DNA from 3 places in the Devosia sp. CN2-171 genome. Region 3 is predicted to be linked to each of the others. Evidence: predicted binding sites of a transcription regulator. Region 3 holds the regulator's gene; each other region holds the start of a gene.
What was found. The regulator LexA, encoded in region 3, represses DNA repair genes until DNA is damaged. The targets are predictions, from matches to a motif close to TGTTCNNNNTGTGTTCNG.
Positions count from the first base shown of each region.

Region 1 (2,264 bases), 1.5 Mb from region 3:
TCGCGCGTGCAGCTGCGGGCAGCCAGCTGACGACTATTCCCCTGCCAGCCGCTGTGGCTCCGGCCGTGCTTCGTCGAACTCCATCGCCTCGATCCGCTCGCCGCGGCGCATGACCTTGTTCGAGGAGGTGACGATATCGCCGATATCGTTGCTGGCCTGCGTGAAGTGGGTCTGGAGCTTCCTGACGCGCTCGTCCAGCCGGCCGACATCGCCGAGCAGCGCCCGCACCTCGGTCTGGATGCGATAGGCTTCCTCGCGCATCCGCACGTCGCGCAACAGCGCCTGCACCACCTGGATCGATAACATCAGGATCGAGGGCGAGACGATCACTACCCGCGCCTTAAGTGCGCGCTGCACGACGTCTTCGAAATGTTCGTGGAGATCGGCAAAGATCGATTCCGACGGCACAAACAGGAAGGCCGTATCCGCTGTCTCGCCAGCGATCAGGTACTTTTCCGAGATCGCCTTGATGTGGACGCCCATGTCGTTGCGGAAGCCACTGGCAGCAAAGCGAGGATCCTCGCCCTCGGCAGCGGCGGTGAAACGCTGCCAGCTCTCGAGCGGGAATTTTGCGTCGATCACCAGCGATGGCGCATTGTTGGGCATATAGACCAGCGCATCGGGCCGGCTGCCGTTCGAGAGCGTCGCCTGGAAGGCGTAGGCGTTCTGCGCCAGCCCGTCGCCGAGGATGGCTTCCATCCGGCCCTGGCCGAACGCACCGCGCGTCTGCTTGTTGGCAAGGATCGACTGCAGCGAGACGACGTTCTGGCTCAACTGCGCGATGTTGGACTGCGCCCGGTCGATGACCGCCAGCCGCTCCTGCAGCTTGGCGAGGCTCTCGTTGGTCTTGGTGCTGCTCTCGCTCATGGCCGCGCCGATGCGCTGGCCCTGGCTGTCGAGCCGGTCGTTGACGAGGCGCGCGAGGTCGGAGGTGCGCGAGCCGAAGATCTCGCTCATCGTCTGCATGCGTCCGGTCATTTCGGACTGGATGCGGATCATGTCGGCCAGGTGCCGCTCGTTCTCGGCCGATTTGAGTCGGAGCGCCTCGGCTTCCTCGGCGCGCTGACGTGCCTCTTCTGCCCGCTGCCGCGACTGGCGCACGACGACGACGAGCAGTGCCACGAGCAGCGCCGTGAACAGCCCGGCCGCCGCGTAGGCGGCAATCTCGAGGGTGACGGGAAAGTCGGCGACGACGAAAAGCACACGATCCATCGCCGTAGCTTACACGATTCGCCGCCCTTGTTCCCGCATTGTTCACGCTTGCCGCAATTATGCTTGCGAAGGCGTAAACCGGCTGGCCGTTGACCCGCGGGCCGGAAATACCATATTCAGCGGCATCCCCGATTGAGGACCGAACGTTCATGGCCAAGCGCCCTATCCTTATCCTGCCCGACGAGCGCCTGCGCGCCATTGCGGAGCCGATCGCCCAGATCGACGATGAGGTGAAGCAACTCGCCAAGGATATGCTCGAGACCATGTATGACGCGCCGGGCATCGGCCTCGCCGCGCCGCAGGTCGGCGAGCTGCGCCGTATCGTGGTAATGGACCTTGCCCCAGAAGGCGAGACGCCCGATCCCATCGTGATGGTTAACCCCGAAATCCTGAAGTACTCGGACGAAACCGTCGTGACCGAAGAGGGGTGCCTTTCGATTCCGGAGCTCTACTACGACGTCGAGCGCCCGGCCGAAGTCACGGTTCGCTACACCGATCTCGATGGCAAGGTCATCGAGCGCGATGCCAAGGACCGCCTCGCCATCTGCATCCAGCATGAGCTCGATCATCTCGACGGCGTGCTCTACATCGACTACCTGAGCCGCCTGAAGCGCGACCGGGTGCTGAAGAAGTTCCAGAAGGCCGAGCGGCTGAGCAAGAAGGCGAGCTGAGCCCCCCAATCCGCGATGTCATTCCGGCGCAAGCCGGAATCCATCTTGAGGTGGCGCTGCCACCATCCAGGGGTTATGGGACCATCTCATGATGGACCCCGGCCTTCGCCGGGGTGACCCGGTGCAGGATAGCCGATCGATGCGCATCATCTTCATGGGCACGCCCGAGTTCGCGGTGCCCACCCTCACCGAGATCGTCTCGACCGGCCATGAGGTCGTTGCCGTCTATACGCGGGCCCCCAAGCCGGCGGGGCGCGGGCAGGCCGAGCGCAAGTCGCCCGTGCATGAGGCCGCCGAAGGTTTCGGCATTCCGGTATTCACGCCGCGTTCCCTCAGGCAATCGCCGGAGCAGGAGGTGTTCGCCTCGCTCGACGCCGATGT
Region 1 covers NZ_CP186479.1:2,166,629-2,168,892, reverse strand. Annotated here, with positions in the region: gene ACOYW5_RS10710 (bifunctional diguanylate cyclase/phosphodiesterase) at 1-30, shown strand, start outside; gene ACOYW5_RS10705 (DNA recombination protein RmuC) at 34-1,212, opposite strand; gene def (peptide deformylase) at 1,362-1,883, shown strand; gene fmt (methionyl-tRNA formyltransferase) at 2,023-2,264, shown strand, end outside.
Region 1: a site for LexA is predicted at 1,241-1,258, ahead of ACOYW5_RS10705 (DNA recombination protein RmuC). Genes of this name have one in related genera too.

Region 2 (2,264 bases), 2.3 Mb from region 3:
CCGACCACCTCGTAGTCGATATCGACCGCGACCACTGCATCGGCGCCAAGTCCGGCTTCAGCCCTGAGGTCGTCGAAAGCCGTGTGGCGCGCGTCGCGCAGCGCACTCTCATAGGCGCCGGCCCGGCCGCCGACGATGTCGCGGATGCCGGCAAACAGATCGCGGAAAATGTTCGCCCCGACGATCACCTCGCCGGTGACGATGCCGAGATATTCACGGATCGGCCGACCCTCGAGCGTAGGCGTCGTGGAAATGACGATCATGCTCAGGCTCGTGCCATCTGGCTGCGGAGAACCGTGCGATCGCGCGAGGAGACGCCGATCAGCTCGGCGATGCGCCACACCATGTTATCCTCGAGCTCGTGGTTGCGGCTGTCGGCGAACACGACCTGCCACATCATCCGGATGATCTCGAGCTTCTCGCTGTTTTCGAGCGAGGAAAGTGCCGAGGTGAAGCGGTAGAAATCGACCGATTCCTGGTCCTGCCGGGTCGCCTCCTCCACCAGCTTGCGGACTTCGGTTTCGTTGAGGCCGTAATTGTCCATCAGCGTGCCTTCGAGCGCATCCCGCTCGGCCTCGCTTACCTGCCCGTCGATGGCGGCGAGATGGACGAGAAGCGCGGCGACGGCGAGTTTGGGCTCCATGCTCAGCATGGTCGCGTCCGGGCGGGTGAAGATGGAACGGAGGGCGTCGAACATTGGCATCCTCGAATTGGGTCGCGCGGAAGATAAGGGCTGCTGACCCATCGCGAAAGGGCTGAGGCCATCGCCTCGCGGATTCGTTTGCTTGACTCCCGGCCAGACTCTGGTGTTCTCTATTTGTTCTCAATCGGAACAGCCAGGAGGCTCCCGTGGGCCTCGCCAGACCCGACCTCGAAGCGCTTCGCGCCAAGATTGCCGCTCTCGAAAACCGGCCGCTCCTCGTTGGAGACGCGGTGACCGAACTCGGCCAGCGTGAGCCTATCGAGGGCGATGCAGCGCTGCTTTCGCCACCCGCCGGTGTGCTGCACGAGGTTTTTGCCGACGAGCAGCGCAACGGCGGCAGCACGCTGGGCTTTGCCCTGGGACTGGCACGCGGCTTGCTGCGCGGCAATCGCCAGGCCCTCATCTACCTGCAGCTCGCCTCCGAAGCGCAGGATCTGGGTCTCCCCTATGGCATCGGGCTCCAGGGTTTTGGCATAGATCCGTCCCAAGTCGTCATCGGCCGCATCGAAACCCTCAATGAGCTGTTCTGGGCCATCGAGGAGGCGATCGCCTGCCGAGCGGTCGCCGGCATCGTCACCGACATCATGGGTCACCCCAAGGCGCTCGATTTCACCGTCTCGCGCCGGCTGAGCCTCCGCGCCGCAGCGGCTGGCACCTCGGTCTTCATCCTCCGCTATGGCCGGGAGCGCGAGGCGAGCTCGGCAAAGCTGCGCTGGCGCGTTTCGCCTCACCTCAGCGCCGAAGAGCAGTTCGATCCGCAATCGCCCGGGCCGCCGCGTTTCGAGATCGAGATCGAAAAGCGGCGGCTGGGCAACAAGACCCAGCGCGCCGAAGGCAAGCGGATGATCGTGGACTGGACTGAAAATGGCTTCGTACCTTTCGAGCCCTGGAAGCGACCGGCAACTCGGCCTCATCGCACCGCGCCGCTTCCTCGCGCTTTCACTCCCGCTCTGGGCGACCGACTGTCTGAAGCGAGCTGACCCGAGCCTCGGGACCTCACGGCGACCGCTCGCCCTATGGGAGAAGCAGCAGGGCGCCATGCGCCTCGCCGCCATCGATGCGGCCGCGAGCAGGGCCGGGCTGAGCGTCGGCCAGAACCTCTCCGATGCCCGCGCCCTCGTGCCTGAACTCGAACTGCGCGAGATCGACCACAGCTTCATTACGCATGTCTTTGCCGATTTCGCCGACTGGCACTCCAATGCCAGCCCGATCGTGGCCGTGCTTCCCAACATCGCCCCCTTCGGCGATCTGGTGATGGACATTACCGGCGTCGACCATCTGTTCGGCGGCGAGGAGAAGATGCTGGCCCAGTTGCTCGGGCGCCTGCGCGTCCTCGGCTATACCGTCATCGGCGCCATTGCCGACACTATAGGCGCGGCTTGGGCGGCAGCGCATTTTTCCCCCGGGATCCTGCCGTCCGGCACGCTCGAGGATGCACTCGCCCATTTGCCGGTCGGGGCGCTGCGGCTCGATGAAGCGCAGATATCCGGCCTCAACCAGATGGGACTGAAGACCATCGGCCAGCTCTATAGCCGAGACCGCCGAGCCTTGCAGGCCCGCT
Region 2 covers NZ_CP186479.1:3,064,497-3,066,760, reverse strand. Annotated here, with positions in the region: gene ACOYW5_RS15195 (heavy metal-binding domain-containing protein) at 1-260, opposite strand, end outside; gene ACOYW5_RS15190 (TerB family tellurite resistance protein) at 266-697, opposite strand; gene ACOYW5_RS15185 (ImuA family protein) at 850-1,683, shown strand; gene ACOYW5_RS15180 (Y-family DNA polymerase) at 1,568-2,264, shown strand, end outside.
Region 2: a site for LexA is predicted at 808-825, ahead of ACOYW5_RS15185 (ImuA family protein). Genes of this name have one in related genera too.

Region 3 (2,264 bases):
GTGCCCATGTTCTCGCCCTATGCCGAGGAGATCGTGGACCTCGGCATCGTGCCGGACGGGAAGGACAAGATCGACGCGGCCCTGCTCGGCGCATTCGACAGCGGCGTCGACGTGCTGGTGACCACCGGCGGGGCGAGCGTCGGTGACCGCGACTATGTGCAGGACGTGCTGCGCGACCTGGGCGTCGAGCTGGATTTCTGGAAGCTCAGGATGCGGCCGGGCAAGCCCCTGATGTTCGGGACGCGCGGGCGAACGCTGGTGTTCGGGCTGCCGGGCAACCCGGTTTCGGCGCTCGTGACCGCGACGATCATCCTCAAGCCGATGCTGCGGGCACTGACGGGGCACATCGACCCGTTCTGGCCGCGGATCGGTGTGCCGACCCTGCTCGGACTGCCCGCTAACGGCCCGCGCCGGCATTTCATGCGTGCCAATCTCAGCCGCAACGACATCGGCTACATGCAGGTGACGCCAATCTTCGAGACCGATTCCAGCCATTCGACCTCGCTGGCGCTGGCCGACGCGCTGATCGTCGTGCCCGAGGATTCGCCGGGCGTGCCGCCGGGCGAGATCGTCGACGTGATCCCGCTGAACTGGGGCTGATCGCCTTCGCGCTAACGCGATCTTTACCGCGATGTTGCAGAACATAACTGGAACGGATACAACTACGTTCAGTCTTTGTTCCGATTCTGCTCACGGGGCCGCCATGCTGACGCGCAAGCAACACGAACTTCTGATGTTCATTCACGAGCGGATGAAAGAGTCCGGTATTCCGCCATCCTTCGATGAGATGAAGGATGCGCTCGACCTGCGCAGTAAATCGGGCATTCACCGCCTGATCACGGCGCTCGAGGAGCGCGGCTTCATCCGCCGGTTGCCCAACCGGGCGCGGGCGCTGGAAGTAATCAAGCTGCCGGACTCGATGAACCCCTCGCTCGGCGGCCGCAAGGCGCGGTTCGAGCCGTCGGTCATCGAGGGCAATCTCGGCAAGGTATCGACGCCCCCTTCCCGCTCGGCCGCGGTGACATCGGTCAGCGACTATCGCGCGGTGACCATCCCGGTGATGGGCCGGATCGCAGCCGGTACGCCGATCGAGGCTATTCAGACACACAGCCACACCATCATGGTACCGCCAGAGATGCTTGGGCCAGGCGAACATTTCGCGCTCGAAGTGCGCGGCGACTCAATGATCGATGCCGGAATTTTTGACGGCGACACGGTGCTGATCAAGAAGCAGGACGCGGCCTCGACGGGCGAGATCGTCGTGGCGCTTGTCGATGACGAGGAAGCAACGCTGAAGCGGCTGCGCCGGCGCGGCAATTCGGTGGCTCTCGAGGCCGCCAACCCGGCTTACGAGACGCGCATCTTCCCGCCCGACCGGGTGAAGGTGCAGGGCCGCCTCGTCGGCCTGCTGCGCAAGTACTGAGTTTCGACCCCACCGCCAATCGGGTCACTGGGCCGGCTGACGCCGGCCCTTTTTCTTTGAGTGTGGGCAGGTTGTGGGACATTTTGCCTTTGGCGGGCGCGACAAAGACGTAGGAGCACTTTGTCGCGCTTTCGAACCGGAAAAGTCTGCAACTTTTCCTGAAAACGCTTTAGGGTCCGCGCCGCCGCCTGGGGCACATTTTTCTCGGTACCATACTAAGCGAGTGGATGAGCTTCCCGATTGTGCGCCATGAGGGCGCGCCGGCGAAATATCGCCTGCAAGGGAGAGGGTATTGTCTGGTCAAGTCGAGTGGGTCGCGGTCGATTGGGGGACATCCAATCTGCGCGCCTGGGGAATTGATTCCGACGGTGAGATCGCTTTCGCGCGCTCGTCGCCGGATGGCATGGGACGGCTGAGCCGGGAGCAGTATCCCGATGTGCTGACGGGCCTGCTTCAGGGCGTCGCCGACGAGGTCAGCGAAGTGTTGATCTGTGGCATGGCCGGGGCGCGGCAGGGCTGGATGGAGGCGCCGTATCTCGACGCACCGGCCGAGCTCGGCAATCTCGCTGCCGGTGCCGTGTCGCCGGACATGCCGGGCGAACTCGATCCGCGCATCCTGCCGGGCGTGTGCCTCAGGGATGTCGGCGCGGAAGATGTGATGCGCGGCGAAGAGACCCAGTTGCTCGGGCTCTCGGCGCTCGTTCCCGGCTTCTCCGGCCTTGTGGTCATGCCGGGCACGCACAGCAAGTGGGCGCTGCTCGACGGGACGCGGCTGACGCGCTTTTCGAGCGCCATGACCGGGGAAGTGTTCGAGCTGTTGCGAACCCATTCGGTGCTGCGG
Region 3 covers NZ_CP186479.1:707,615-709,878, forward strand. Annotated here, with positions in the region: gene glp (gephyrin-like molybdotransferase Glp) at 1-600, shown strand, start outside; gene lexA (transcriptional repressor LexA) at 704-1,423, shown strand; gene ACOYW5_RS03655 (2-dehydro-3-deoxygalactonokinase) at 1,716-2,264, shown strand, end outside.